Regions from separate parts of the Curtobacterium sp. MCBD17_026 genome, predicted to be linked through region 1. Evidence: predicted binding sites of a transcription regulator. Region 1 holds the regulator's gene; the other holds the start of a gene.
What was found. Region 1 encodes HspR, which represses chaperone genes until heat shock. Its sites were predicted from a motif close to AAGTTGAGTCNNNNNGACTCAACTT; they were not measured.

Region 1 (7,297 bases):
ACCTTCGACATCGACGCCAACGGCATCGTGCACGTGTCCGCCAAGGACAAGGGCACCGGCAAGGAGCAGTCGATGGTCATCTCCGGCGGCTCGTCGCTGCCGAAGGAGGACATCGAGCGCATGGTCCGCGAGGCCGAGGAGCACGCCGCCGAGGACAAGGCTCGTCGCGAGGCAAACGAGCGTCGCAACCAGGCCGAGCAGCTCGTCTACTCGATCGAGAAGCTGATTAAGGAGAACGACGAGAAGCTCCCCGCGGACGTCAAGTCCGAGGTGCAGGCCGACGTCGACGCGCTCAAGTCCGCTCTCGCGGGCGAGGACGACGACGCCGTGAAGACCGCCTTCGACAAGCTCAACGAGTCGCAGGGCAAGCTCGGCCAGGCCATCTACAGCCAGCAGGACGCAGCAGCCGGTACCGCCGGTGGCGAGCAGCCCGCGGGTGAGCAGCCGGCCGACGACGAGGACATCGTCGACGCCGAGGTCGTGGACGACGAGGACGACAAGGACAAGAAGTAACGATGACGGATCCCAAGGACAACGCGCCCCACGAGGACGAGCCCCAGGTCGAGGGCGATGCCACGAACGCTGCCGAGCCCGAGGACCTCATCGATGCGGAGGGGCCCGACGTCGAAGTACCGACGGACGGCCCCGCCGCCGGGGGCCCGGCGGCCGATGCAGCGAATGATCTCTCCCCGGAGGACGAAGCACTGCTCGCCGACGCAGCCCGCGGCATCGCCGAGGACAAGCTGAGCACCGAGGACCGCGACCTCGTCGCCGAGATGCGTGCGGACATGCTCCGTGCGCAGGCCGAGCTGGTGAACTTCCGGAAGCGCGTCGAGCGTGACCGTGAGGCCAACCGCGAGGTCGCCATCGCCGAAGTGGTGCGGGCACTGCTGCCGGCGCTCGACGACCTCACCCGGGCCGAGGCCCACGGTGACCTCGCCGAGGGCCCGATGCAGGTCATCGGCCAGAAGATCCGCGGGGGCTTCGAGAAGTTCAAGCTGGTGCAGATCGGCGAGAAGGGCGAGGCGTTCGACCCGAACATCCACGAGGCGATCGTCCAGCTCCCCACCCCGGGTGCCACCGGACAGACCGTCGCGGACGTCGTCGAGCCGGGCTACAAGCTCGGTGAGCGGGTCCTCCGCGCGGCCAAGGTCGCGGTGGCGGTCCCGGCCTGAGCCGGGTCCCCACGGTGACGACAGAAGAAGGCAGGTGATCCATGGCCAGTCAGGATTGGTTCGACAAGGACTTCTACAAGGTCCTCGGCGTGTCCAAGGACGCCTCCGACGCCGAGCTGAAGAAGACGTACCGGAAGCTCGCGCGGCAGTTCCACCCGGACTCCAACCCGGGTGACGCCGCCGCCGAGAACCGCTTCAAGGAGATCAGCGAGGCGTACTCGGTGCTCTCCGACAAGGAGCAGCGCCAGGAGTACGACCAGGTCCGCGCGATGGGCTCCGGCGCCCGCTTCACGGCGGGCGGCGGAGGGCAGGGCGGGTTCGAGGACGTCTTCGGCGGGATGTTCGGGCAGCAGGGCGGTGGCGGACAGCGCGTCCGCTTCGGCCAGGGCGGCCCGGGCGGTGCCGGCGGTTTCGAGGACATCCTCGGCGGGATGTTCGGCGGGGGTGGTGGCTTCGGTCAGACCTCCGGCGGCTACCGCGGCTTCGGTGGGCCGACGAAGGGCCGCGACGTCACGGCGTCGACGACCCTCGACTTCACCACGGCGATCGCCGGTGACACCGTCAAGCTGTCGCAGGGCAACGGTCGACCGGTGAACGTCCGCATCCCCGCGGGTGTCGCCGACGGTCAGAAGATCCGTCTGCGCGGCCGCGGCGAGCCCTCGCCCGACGGTGGTGAGGCCGGTGACCTCGTGGTCGCCGTGTCGGTGCGGAAGCACCCGGTGTTCGAGCGCGACGGGCTCAACCTGCGCGTGGACGTCCCCGTGACGTTCACCGAGGCGGCGCTCGGCGCGACGATCGAGGTCCCGACGCTCGGTGGTCCGCCCGTGAAGCTCAAGGTCGCCCCCGGCACGCCGTCGGGTCGCGTCCTGCGCGTCAAGGGCCGTGGCGTCACGACGAAGAACGGCACGGGCGACCTGCTCGCGACCGTCCAGGTCGCGGTGCCGTCGCACCTGTCGGACAAGCAGCGCGAGGCCGTCGAGGCACTCGCGGCTGCGCTGCCCGACGAGAACCCCCGCGAGGACCTCCTCGCCAAGGCGCGCGACTAGCGCGCGCGACCACAGCAGTCGACCCGGCCTGGAGGAACGGCGCGGCTTCCTGACGGACGCTCGCCGTTCCTCCAGGCGGGTTTCCACCCCACGCGGACGACGGAAAGGAACGCGCCATGACCGACATGGACGAGAACTCGCCCGTCTTCGCGATCGCGGTCGCTGCGGAGCTCGCCGAGATGCACCCGCAGACGCTCCGGCAGTACGACCGGCTCGGCCTGGTCGTGCCGGGTCGAACCCGGGGTGGGTCGCGGCGCTACTCGATGCGCGACGTGGTGCAGCTTCGCGAGATCGCGCGCCTCGGCTCCGAGGGGGTGTCGCTGGAGGGCATCCGGCGGGTGCTCGACCTGGAGAACGAGAACAAGGCGCTGCGTGACCGGGTGCGGGAGCTCGAGTCGGCGCTGGCCGACCAGCTCATCAACCGGCCCGGTGCACGGGTCTTCGCCGCCACCGCGAGTGGTGCGGCGATCTCGCTCAAGGCGGGTTCGCGGCCGCAGCGGAACACGCAGATCGTGCTCTACCGCGGGCCGCGCTGAGTGTCGGAGAGCGGCGAACGTCCCCGGTGACCATCTGGTCACCGGGGACGTTCTGTGAGCCGGGGCTCAGTTGATGGTGAAGCGGACGGGGGCTTCGGTCGTGGCGTTGTCGGGTGCGATCCTCACCGCGACACGTCAGCCGCCGGGTACGCTGACGCGGTGCCAGACTTCGCCGACCTCTTCCGCCGACGCGACGACGACGCGCCTGACCTGATCGCGATCGACGGCACCGACCGCTTCCTGCTCGACGAAGCACCGCACGTGCACGGCGACGCACTCCGGCAGCCCGGCGAGGTCGCGGTCGTCGACGACCGGTACGGGGTGCTGACGCTCGGCCTCATCACGCAGTACGGGGCGAGCGACATCCGCGTCGTGCAGGACTCCCTGGTGGGGGAGCGGGCGCTCGAGGCCAACGCCGGCACGTTCGGACTGCGCGGCTTCCACCACCCTGACTCGCTCGAGGACGCCTTCCGCGACGTGCGGCTCGTGGTGCTGCGGCTGTCGAAGTCGCACGATCGGCTCGACGAGATCGCCCGCGCCGTCGCCCGGTTCGCGGCGCCCGACGTGGTGCTGCTCTGCGGCGGCAACGTGAAGTACATGCACGTGACGCAGAACGACGTGCTCCGGCGCTCGTTCGGCGAGGTCACGGCTTCCAGGGGGCGCGGCAAGTCCCGGTTGCTCATCGCGCAGGACCCCCTGCGAGCGCAGGCCGACCGCGCCGCCACGACGAACCCCTGGCCCCGGTCGGTGCACGTCGACGACCTCGGCATGACCCTGGTCGCGCACGGCGGCGTGTTCGCCGGGGCGTCACTCGACCAGGGCACGCGGGTGCTGCTGGACGCGATGGACCAGGCGGTCCCGACCGCTCGTACCGTCGTCGACCTGGGGTGCGGCAACGGCGTGATCGCCGCTGCGGTGGCTCGCCGACGTCCCGCGGTCCGGGTGATCGCCACCGACGTGTCCCGGATCGCGGTCGAGTCGACGCGCGCGACGGCGGAGGCCAACGGCGTGGCCGACCGGGTGACGGTGCTGCGGACCGACGCGGGCGACGAGCTCGCCGAGGGGTCTGCGCAGCTCGTGCTCTGCAACCCGCCGTTCCACGCGGACACCACGGTGACCACGGACACGGCCGAGGCGATGTTCCGGAACGCGGCCACGATCCTCCAGGCCGGCGGTGAACTGTGGTGCGTCTGGAACACGCACCTGCGCTACCGGCCGGTGCTCTCGCGCCTGGTCGGGCCGACCCGTGAGGTCGTCCGGACCCCGAAGTTCACGGTGACGGCCTCGGTCGCGACCAACCGCTGACGGCGAGAGCCGCCCGGGCTGACCCGGACGGCTCTCGCGACGGTGCTGGGACCGATCAGGCCGGCACGTAGTCGAACGTGTCGGGGTCGGGGCCCGTGCGGTGACCCTTGTCGAGGGCGGTGATGTCCGTCATGTCCTCGTCCGAGAGCTCGAAGTCGAAGATCGCGAAGTTCTCCTCGACGCGGGCACGGGTGACCGACTTCGGGAACACGATGTCGCCGCGCTGGATGTGCCAGCGGAGGACCACCTGGGCCGGGGACTTGCCGACCGACGCGGCGACGCGGGTGATGGTCTCGTCGTCGAGGACGAGGCCCTGCGCGATGGGGGACCACGCCTCGGTCGCGATGCCGAGCTCGCGGTTCACGGCGCGGAGGTCGTCCTGCACGAGGTACGGGTGCACCTCGATCTGGTTGACCGACGGCGGGACGTCGGTCTCGGCGCGCAGGCGGTGCAGGTGGTGCGCCTGGAAGTTCGAGACACCGATCGAGCGGGCGGTGCCGGCGTGGTACAGCTCCTCGAGGGCCTTCCACGTCGGGACGAAGTCCGAGACGGTGGGCAGGGGCCAGTGGATGAGGAACAGGTCGGTGTAGCCGCCGAGCAGGTCGGCCGACTTCTTGCCGTTCTCCAGCGCCGCGGCCGGGTCGTGGAAGCCGTTGTTGAGCTTCGAGGTGACGAAGATCTCCTCGCGCGGGATGCCGGACGAAGCGATCGCCTCGCCGACCTCCTTCTCGTTGCCGTACATCTCGGCGGTGTCGATGTGGCGGTAGCCGACCTCGAGCGCGGCCAGCGTGGCGGCCTTCGTCTCGGAGGGGTCGATCTGGAAGACACCGAAGCCGAGCTGCGGGATGGTCTTGCCGTCGTTCAGGGTGATGTTCGGAACGGTCATGGTGCCATGCAACCAAACGCCCCTCAGCGCCCATCCCGGCAACGCCCAGGAACGGCGACACCGGGCGCGCCGTTCAAGCGAGCGCAGCCGTGATGTACGCCTGCAGGGCCTGCCCGTAGGCGATGGCCGGCACCTCGGACGCGAAGCTGCGGTCGGCCCCGCCGATCGTCGCCGTCACGGTGAAGACCACGCGACCGCCGACCTGCACCCGGGTCAGTCCGATGAACGAGGGCCCGAGGAGTTCGCGGAGCTGGTCCTCGCGGGGCAGCCAGAGCGACTCGGTGGCGGTGACCGAGTCGAGCGCCCACTCGGTGGTGCCGTTGAAGCCGAGGATCGTGCCGGTGGGGGAGTCGTGCCGCTCCACGGTCATCTCGGACACCGTGTAGACGTCGTCGTCGATGCCGGGCTTGTCGATCACGAACCGGTCCCCGGTCTCGGGGTGCCAGCGGAGGCCGGCGTCACGGAGGGACCTGGCGAGTTCGACGGTGATCACGTTCCCACCTTGCCCGCGCGACCCGCCCCTGTCACCACCTAGGTTGCCGAAAGCATCCCGTACTAGCATCGCCGAGCACCCCTCGCGCGAGCGCAACCCGTTCGTGCGCGCGACGTGACGACGCCCGGGCAACCGGTGCCGAGCCTCCAGGCCGTGGGAACCGGCCGTGGGTCGGACCGCCGGTCGGCGTCCCCGACCGAGGCTGACGGACACCCTGCCGCCGAAGAGAAGGACCCGCATGACCCTCGAACGCGAGGAACTCCGCGACGACTGGACAGTGACCCTGGCCGGGGGAACCGGCGCACCGGACGGTGTCGCGGGCCCTGCCATCCCGGCGACGGTGCCGGGCCAGGTGCACACCGACCTGGAGCGGGAGGGCCTGCTGCCGGACCCGACGTTCCACCTGAACGAGCAGCCTGCCAAGTGGGTCGGACGCGCCGACTGGGCCTACCGCCGCACGGTCGACGTCGACCCGCGGGGCCACGAGCGCGTCGACCTGGTCTGCGACGGCCTGGACACGGTCGCGGAGCTCAGCCTGGACGGCGTCGTCGTGGGCACGACCCGCAACATGCACCGTCGGTACCGGTTCGACGCCCGGGTGCAGACGGGGTCCGGCGGTACCACGAAGGACCTCGAGATCCTGTTCGAGTCGCCCTACCGCGAGGCCGGCCGGGTCGCCGCGAAGGCGGGCAGCATGCCCGGTCCGTACGACGAGCCGTTCCCGTACATCCGCAAGATGGCGTCGAACTTCGGCTGGGACTGGGGCCTGACGGCGGTCACGAGCGGCCCCTGGCGGCCGGTCGCGATCGAGCGTTGGTCGACCGCCCGCCTGCGCGAGGTCCGCCCGCTCGTCGACGTCGAGGCCGGCGAGGGCGTGCTCGATGCGCACATCACCGTCGAGCGCTCGGGCATGAACGACCTGGACCAGGACGGCGAGGACGACGACCTCGTGCTCGTCGTCACCGTCAGCGGCGAGACCGAGGACGGCGGCACCACACGCCAGCGGTCCCGCGCGCAGCTGACCCCGAAGGACGACGAGACGGTCGTCACCGTGCGCGTCCCCGAGGCGCGGCGCTGGTGGCCGCACGGCTACGGTGCGCAGCCGCAGTACGACGTCGTGGTCGAGCTGCAGACCGTCGACGGCGAGGTGCTCGACCGCGACACGTTCCGCACCGGGTTCCGGTCGACCCGCATCGAGACCCAGGTCGACGGCATCGGTCGCCCCTTCGCCGTGCACGTCAACGGCACGCTCATCGACGTCCGGGGCGTCAACTGGATCCCCGACGACGTCATCATCTCGCGCGTCGACCGTGCCCGACTCGAGTCCCGGTTGGGTACCGCGGCCTCGCTCGGGACGAACCTCGTGCGCGTCTGGGGCGGCGGAGTGTACGAATCGCGCGACTTCTACGAGGTCTGCGACGAACTCGGTCTGCTCGTCTGGCAGGACTTCCCGTTCGCGTGCTCGGCCTACCCCGAGGTCGAGCCGATCCGCAGCGAGGTCATCGCCGAGGCGCGGGACAACGTCGCCCGGCTCGCCCGTCACCCCTCGCTGGTGGTCTGGAACGGCAACAACGAGAACATCTGGCTGCACGACGCCGACGGCTGGGGTGCGGAGCTGGGCGATCGGGGCTGGGGACTCGACTACTACCTCGACCTGCTGCCGACCATCGTCGACGCCGTCGACCCGTCGCGCTTCTACACGGTCGCGTCGCCGTGGTCCGGCTCCGAGTCGCTGCCCGCGAACGAGGTCGACCACGAGACGCACCATTCGTGGGACGTCTGGAACCGGCTGCCCGACACCGCCTACCGCGAGTCGGTGCCGCGGTTCGTGTCCGAGTTCGGCTGGCAGGCGCCGC
Region 2 (7,297 bases), 400 kb from region 1:
CAGGGTCGCGAACTCGGGCGGCTGCGGTGCCGGGGCCCGCGCGACGTCGGTGCCGAACAGCTGCGCGAGGTCGTTCGGTGCGATGACCGAGCTGCCCTCGTGCACGGCCCGCACCGCGGCGAACAGGAACGGCGGCGTGGTGTCCTTGAGCAGGAACCCGCTGGCGCCGAGCCGGATCGCGGTCGCCGCCGCCGGGTCGAGCCCGAAGGTGGTGAGCACGACGACGCGGGGCAGCGGGCCCGGGACGGCGCCGGAGTGGAGCTGCCGGACGGTCTCCACGCCGTCCATGCCGGCCATCCGCATGTCGAGCAGCACCACGTCGGGGCGCACCTCGGGGATGAGTGCGAGCGCTTCGGCGCCGTCGGAGGCCTCACCGACCACGCGCATGTCGTCCTGGGCGTCCAGCACCACCCGGAGTCCGGCGCGGAACAGCGCCTGGTCGTCGGTGAGCAGGATCCTGATCGGTTCGGTCATCGGACGGGTCCCCCTTGGACGTCGAACGGGATGCGGGCGCGTGCCGTGAACACGTCGTCCAGCACGGCGGCGTCGAACGACCCACCGAGGGCGCCGAGGCGCGAGTCCATGCCGTCGATCCCGCGGCCCGAGCCCGCGGTGCTGCCGTCGCCGGCGACGTTCTCGACCTCGAGCACCAGGTCGGCGTTCCGCCAGGTCTCCCGCACGACGACCGGGTTGCCGGGGGCACCGTGGCGCAGGGCGTTCGTGAGCATCTCCTGCAGCACACGGCGGGCGGCGGTGCCGGTGTCCGGGCGCAGGGCCAGCGGGACCCCGCGCACCGTGCGGTCGACGTCGACCCCGGCGTCGCGGATGCCCTGCACGATCTCCTCGAGTGAGCCCGGGCCGGTCGCCTCGGCAGAGCCGTCGATGTGCCCGAGGACCTGTCGGACCTCGACCAGGGAGCTCCGGGCGGTGCTCGCGATGGTGGCGCTGACCGCTCGGATGCGCGCCTCGTCGTCGAGGAACGGCACCGAGTCCGCCTGCGCGATGATGACCGCGAGCGAGTGGCCGACGACATCGTGCACGTCGCGGGCGATGTCGGCGCGGATGCGTTCGGACTCGGCGACGTCGATGGCGCGGGTGGCGGTGGCCTCGGCCTCGGTGGCGACGGCCTCGGCACGTGATGCTGCGGCCTCGGCGTCGGCACGGCGCTCCGACTCGCGGTCGCGGGAGCGGAAGGCCCGGACGGCGACCCCGCCCGCCCAGACCCCGAGCAGCGCGGTCACCGGGGCGGCCATCGCCAGGAAGGCCTGGTCGCGCGGGCCGTTGATGAGCACGAGGAACCGGAAGCCGGTCGACGCCAGGTAGACCGTCGCACCCGCTCCGGCGACGACCGCGAGCACGCCGGAGACGACGACCTCGGTGCGGGTGCCCACGACGGCGGCGGTGCCGATCACGACGAACAGCGCGAGGTCCACCAGCGACGGGCGCTCGCCGCCGCCGACCTGGATCACCCCGAGGACGACGACCATCGCCATCGCGGCGGACGGGGAGACGCGACGCAGGGCGATCGCCACCGAGGCCGACAGCACCGCGGCGAGGCTCGCGTGCTCGAGCTCGAGGTCGATGGGCAGCAGGAAGACGAACGCCGCCAGGACCGCCCAGGCCACGTCGATGACGATCGACCGGGTGGCGAGCGGCCGGAGGAACCTGCCCCGTTCGGTCACGAGAGCGATCCTCCCATGCCGCACCGCGGCGTCACGCGGGCGGGGTCATGGCCATGAGTGCGATGACGGTGGCGACCACGATCGCCGCGCAGAGCAGCAGGGTGGCGATCGTGTGCTTGGTCGAGGTCTGCATGTTCCCAGCCTGCGCAACCGGACGGCCGAGGGCATCGGGCGGTCGACCGAAGGGCCTCGTCCTGCCGGGTGAAGCCGGCGGTGGACCCGGAGCCGTGGAACCGGCCCATCCGGGACACCCTCTGCGTGATCCGGCCACCTTGGACGGCCGCTCAGTGCCCCCGGCGAACCATCGGCGGTGCAATCGCTCGATCGACACGAAGGAGCACGATTTGTACTTCCACAAGCAGGAACTCCAGTTCAAGGCAACGCCCGACAAGCCCGACGCGATCTACGCCCGCAAGCTGCAGGAGGTGCTCGGTGGCCAGTACGGAGAGATCTCCGTCGCCCTGCAGTACCAGTTCCAGGCGTGGAACATGCACATCCCCGGCAAGTACCGCGACATGGTGTTCGGCATCGGCGCCGAGGAGATGGGCCACGTCGAGATGCTCGCGACGATGATCGCCCAGCTGCTCGAGAAGTCCCCGCTCGGGATCACCGAGGACGCGCTGCAGGACGACCCGACGGTCGCCGCGATCGTCGGCGGCACGGACGTCCAGCACGCGATCGTCGCCGGTGCGGGCGCCCGTCCGGTGGACAGCAACGGCAACCCCTGGCAGGGCTCGTACATCACCGCCAGCGGCAACCTGCTCGCCGACTTCACGGCGAACGAGAACGCCGAGATGCAGGGTCGTGTGCAGGCCGCCCGGCTCTACCACATGACCGACGACCACGGCGTGCGGGACCTGCTGTCCTTCCTCATCGCCCGCGACACCATGCACCAGAACATGTGGGCGACCGCCGCGGCCGAGCTGCGCGAGAAGGGCGTCGAGGGCTTCCCCGTGCCGAGCAACTTCCCGCAGTCGAAGGAGAACCAGGAGGTCAACTACCAGTACCTCAACTTCTCCGACGGTGCCGAGGCGAAGAACGGCCCGTGGGCGAGCGGCCCCTCGTTCGACGGCAAGGGCGAGTACTCGTACCACGACGGCCCGACGACCTCGGTCCCGATGCCCCCGCCCACGCACCCCGACGTCCGGCTCTACGGCACCACCGAGCTGCCGAACGTCGTCGAGAAGACGGCCGGCCTGGTGCAGGACAAGCTGAACAAGGAGTAGTCCCGACGGTCGCCCACGCGACCGACGGAAAGACGGGAGGCCCGGCGCACGACGTGCACCGGGCCTCCTGTCCGTCACATGGTCACCGCACCGACGGGGCGGACCCGCCCACGGTCATCAGTGCCCCCGTCTCGGGTTCTTCGTCGCGTGGTGCCTCGAAGATGCCCGAGTAGGAGCGGACCGCGCTCCACCCCGCGATCAGCAGGGCCGTGCCGAGGACCGCCGCGACCCAGGGCGCCAGGAGCGACTGCTCGAAGAGCCGGGGCGCGGCGACCCAGGTCAGGAACGTGCCGGTCAGGCTGCCGGTGGCCCCGAGGAGCACGGCGGTGCGCCGGTCCAGGCTCGTCAGCGCGAGGGCCGCGGTGACGACGAGGACCGCGACCACAGCGTTCAGCAGGACGGACGTCATCGCTCAGCTCCTCACTCGGCGGCGGCGCCGGAACCGACCGCGAGCTGCTCGGACGCGCCACCGACGGTGACGGCGATCTTGCGCGGCTTCGCGGACTCCTTGACGGGGATCGTGACGCTCAGCACGCCGTTGTCGTACCCGGCGGTGATGCGCTCGGCGTCCAGGCCGTCGCCGAGCGTCAGCTGCCGGACGAACGTGCCGGGCTGGCGCTCACGCGTGAGCCACTGCGAGCCCTCGGGCGCGCCCAGGGTGCGCTCGGCGCGGATGGTCAGGACGGAGCCGTCCACGTCGATGTCGACGGAGCCCGGGTCGATGCCGGGCAGGTCGACGTCGAGGACGTAGTGGTCCCCGGTGCGGTACAGGTCCATCGGCATCGAGCGCGGGCCGGCGGCGGTGCCGAGGAGCGAACCCGCGAGGCGGTCGAGCTCGCGGAACGGGTCGAAGTTCATCGTCATCGAAATCAACTCCTTCGTGGTTCTCGTTGAGTCCCCTCGACTCAACTGCGACCGTTTTAGCACTCGACCCTGGTGAGTGCCAAAAGATCGCTCAGAGGACGCCGAGAACTCAGCCGAGCAGTGGCGCCAGGAACGGGTCGATGACCGCCCACGTCGCCCCGGGGGCCTCGAGATGGGGCAGGTGCCCGGCCGCCGGGACCTCGGCGAACACCGCACCCGGCACGGCCGCCGCCACCGCGCGACCGTACGCCGGGGTCACGACCGCGTCGCTCGCACCGAAGACCACGAGCGTCGGCACCCGTACGGCCCCGAGCCGCCGGAGCAGGGTCGGGTCGCTCATCGACCGGCCGGCGACGACCGCCATGGTCTGCCCGTTCGACCGCTGCACCGCCTGTTGTTCCTCGGTGACCGACGCCGGGTCCTGGTACCCCCGCTCGGGATCGTGCCAGGCGACCTCGGCCAGCCCGCGGGCATCGAGGGCGAAGAAGTCGGCGATCGGTTCGCCCTCGACCACCGCACCCACGCCGTCGATGTCGACGACGGCACCGACGACCCCGGCGAACCGGTCGTCGGCAGCTGCCTGCACGGCCATCTCGAGGGCGATCCAGCCGCCGATCGACGACCCCACGAGCACGACGTCCTGCTCCCCGGCGGCGAGGAGCTGCTCGAGGTACGCGGCCGCCAGGGCCGGGACGGAGTCGATCCCGTCCGGGCGCGGGGTGCCGTCCCACCCGGGGTGCGTGGGGGCGACGACGTGGAAGGCGGGCGCGAGGTGCGCGACGATCGGTGCGACGGTCCTGGGGCCACCGCCACCGTGCAGGACGAGCGCGGTGCGGGTGCGGGTGTCGGTCATGAATGCTCCGTATCAACATGTTTATGTACGAGTGTTGATACCGTAGCACCATGCCGACCGACCTCGAAGCCCTGGGCCACGCCGTCAAGCGGGCGCAGTACCGCAACCACCGCACGATGGACGCCGCCCTGCGCGACCTCGGCGTGACGCTCGTGCAGTGGGACGCCCTGCGCGCGATCGACCGGATGCCCCGCGCATCCGGGCACGACCTCGCCGTCGCGACGTTCCAGAGCGACCAGGCGTTCGGCACCCTCGCGAACCGCATGCTCGGCCGTGGGCTCATCACCCGGACCGCCGGCCGGGGCCGCCGGATCGAGCACACCGTCACCGAGGACGGTCGGCGGGTGCTCGAGGAGGGACACCGCATCGCCGAGGGGGTGCTCGACGGCCTGTTCGCACCGCTCGACGAGCCGCGACGGGCGGCACTCCTGCAGCTCCTGACGACCCTGACCGACGGTCCCGAACCGTTCGGCGCGCAAAACGTACACAGCGCGAATGGTTCGTTGAACTGACCGTTCACTTCGTGAAAGAGTTCAGGCGTCCGCAGGGGACACACGGCAAGCAAGAAGGGCGGGACAGGACATGCACAGCACGTACTCCGGGATGCCTCGGACGGCACGGATCGGTGGCAGCCACACGCGCGTCGGTCTCACCGACCCGGCGATCATCGACGCGTACGTCGCGCGTCGCATCCAGGACCCCTCGCTGCTCGCCGGTCGTTCCGAACCGTCCTACGCGGACTTCTTCACCACGCCTGCCGTTTAGCAAGGAGCGCATGACCCCATGCCGTTGACCGTCGTCCGTCGAGAGCACGTCCACCTCTACGCCCGCGAGCCCGAGTCCCGGGTCGCGAAGACCGCTGTCGACGCGCTGCTCCGCCTGCAGCACGCCGAGGACCAGCAGATCGAGTCCGCCCGCATCGAGAGCGGCCTGTCGAAGAACGAGTTCCTCGCCGTCCGGTACATGCTCCAGGCGCACCGGGACGGCCGGGCGATGGGCCCGAAGGACCTCGCCGTCATGCTCGCCGTCTCGAACGCCTCGGTCACCAAGATCGTCGACGGGCTCGTGCAGAAGGGGCTGCTGTCGCGCACGGCGCACCCCACGGACCGTCGTGCGCAGGTGCTCGCCCCGACCGACCAGGCCGCCGAGAAGATCGACGCCTCGTACGCGCGCTTCCACGCGGCCGTCGTCGAGGTGCTCGAGCAACTCCCCGACGCGGACAACGCCGTCCTCGCCGACTCGCTCACGAAGATCGTCGACGCGCTCGCCGCGGGCATGCCCGCGCCGGTCGACGAGTACACGGTCGACGACCAGGACTGACGCGAGCACGCCGGGCTGACGCGGCCCGGCGGGTGTGACGCGACCGGCGAGACGGACGGGAGGCCCGTGGTGCGCCCGCCACGGGCCTCCAGACCGGACGGTGGCGAGAAAACCTTCCAGCGGTAAGTTGGGTGCATGACCCACCCCGCGGACGACGCCGACGCGGCCCAGCCGCGCCGCGGCGGGTACCGCAAGGGCGCCGAGCGGCGCACGCAGATCCTCGACGAGATGATCCGCATGGTCGCGGAGCAGGGGGTCGACGCATCGTCGCTGCGCTCGGTGGCCGAGGCCCTCGGGATCACGCACGCGGCACTCCGCCACTACTTCCCGAGTCGCGACGAACTGCTGCTCGCCGTCTACCGGGAGCACGAGGTCCGCGAGCAGGGCGCGCCCGACCGGATGAAGTCGGCGATCGGCGACATGCGCGAGAGCGCGTCGCGCAACCGGGCCGTGCCGGGGCTGGTGCAGCTGTACACGACCCTCGCGGCCGACGCCGTGCAGGAGGGCCACCCGGCCACGCGCGACTTCATGCGCGAACGCTTCGCCCGCCTGCGGGCCGAACTCGCCGCACTGATCGAGGCGGACCAGGCGAGCGGCCGGATCCGCGCCGACCTGGACCCGGTCGACCTGGCGAGCCTGAGCATCGCGGCATCCGACGGGCTGCAGGTCCAGTGGCTGCTCGACCCGGACGCCGTCGACGGCGAGCGGGTGCTGCGGCTGCTCGAGCAACTCGTCCCGCCGGTGCGCTGAGCGGCCAGGGGTACGCCCAGACCGCCGGTGGCACAGCGACCGGCCGGTAGAAGGGCAGCATGACCACTTCCACGCGCACCCCGCTCGGCGTCACGCTCGTCGACGGGGGCGCCAACGTCGCCCTGTTCTCGAGCACCGCCGAGCGGGTCGAGTTCTGCACCTTCGACGAGGACGGCACCGAGCACCGCACCGAGCTCCGCAACCGCACCGGCTACACCTTCCACGACGTCGTGCCCGGCGTGACCGTCGGCACCCGCTACGGCTTCCGCGTGCACGGTGCGTGGGACCCGGCGAACGGCCTGCGCCACAACGGCGCGAAGCTCCTGCTCGATCCCTACGCCACCGCCGTCGACGGCACCTACGAGTGGGGCCAGGCCCTGTTCGGCCACGACATGGACGACCCCGAGCAGCTCGACGACACCGACTCGGCCAGTGCGATGCCCAAGTCGGTCGTCGCCGACCGGTCCTTCGACTGGGACGGTGACGCCCTGCTGCGGACGCCGCTCGCCGACACCGTCGTGTACGAGGTGCACGTGAAGGGCTTCACGAAGCAGCACCCCGACGTCCCCGAGGAGATCCGCGGCACCTACGCCGGCATGGCC

Region 2: a site for HspR is predicted at 3,796-3,820, ahead of DEI85_RS00315 (Hsp20/alpha crystallin family protein). Genes of this name have one in related genera too.

Annotation. Positions count from the first base shown of each region.
Region 1 covers NZ_CP126281.1:466,901-474,197, forward strand. Annotated here, with positions in the region: gene dnaK (molecular chaperone DnaK) at 1-513, shown strand, start outside; gene DEI85_RS02265 (nucleotide exchange factor GrpE) at 516-1,175, shown strand; gene DEI85_RS02270 (DnaJ C-terminal domain-containing protein) at 1,217-2,221, shown strand; gene DEI85_RS02275 (heat shock protein transcriptional repressor HspR) at 2,347-2,757, shown strand; gene DEI85_RS02280 (class I SAM-dependent methyltransferase) at 2,917-4,062, shown strand; gene DEI85_RS02285 (aldo/keto reductase) at 4,118-4,948, opposite strand; gene DEI85_RS02290 (hypothetical protein) at 5,022-5,441, opposite strand; gene DEI85_RS02295 (glycoside hydrolase family 2 protein) at 5,680-7,297, shown strand, end outside.
Region 2 covers NZ_CP126281.1:65,352-72,648, forward strand. Annotated here, with positions in the region: gene DEI85_RS00295 (response regulator) at 1-474, opposite strand, end outside; gene DEI85_RS00300 (sensor histidine kinase) at 471-1,682, opposite strand; gene DEI85_RS00305 (manganese catalase) at 2,027-2,908, shown strand; gene DEI85_RS00310 (hypothetical protein) at 2,991-3,317, opposite strand; gene DEI85_RS00315 (Hsp20/alpha crystallin family protein) at 3,329-3,772, opposite strand; gene DEI85_RS00320 (alpha/beta fold hydrolase) at 3,882-4,625, opposite strand; gene DEI85_RS00325 (MarR family winged helix-turn-helix transcriptional regulator) at 4,676-5,137, shown strand; gene DEI85_RS00330 (hypothetical protein) at 5,208-5,390, shown strand; gene DEI85_RS00335 (MarR family winged helix-turn-helix transcriptional regulator) at 5,409-5,945, shown strand; gene DEI85_RS00340 (TetR/AcrR family transcriptional regulator) at 6,081-6,695, shown strand; gene glgX (glycogen debranching protein GlgX) at 6,755-7,297, shown strand, end outside.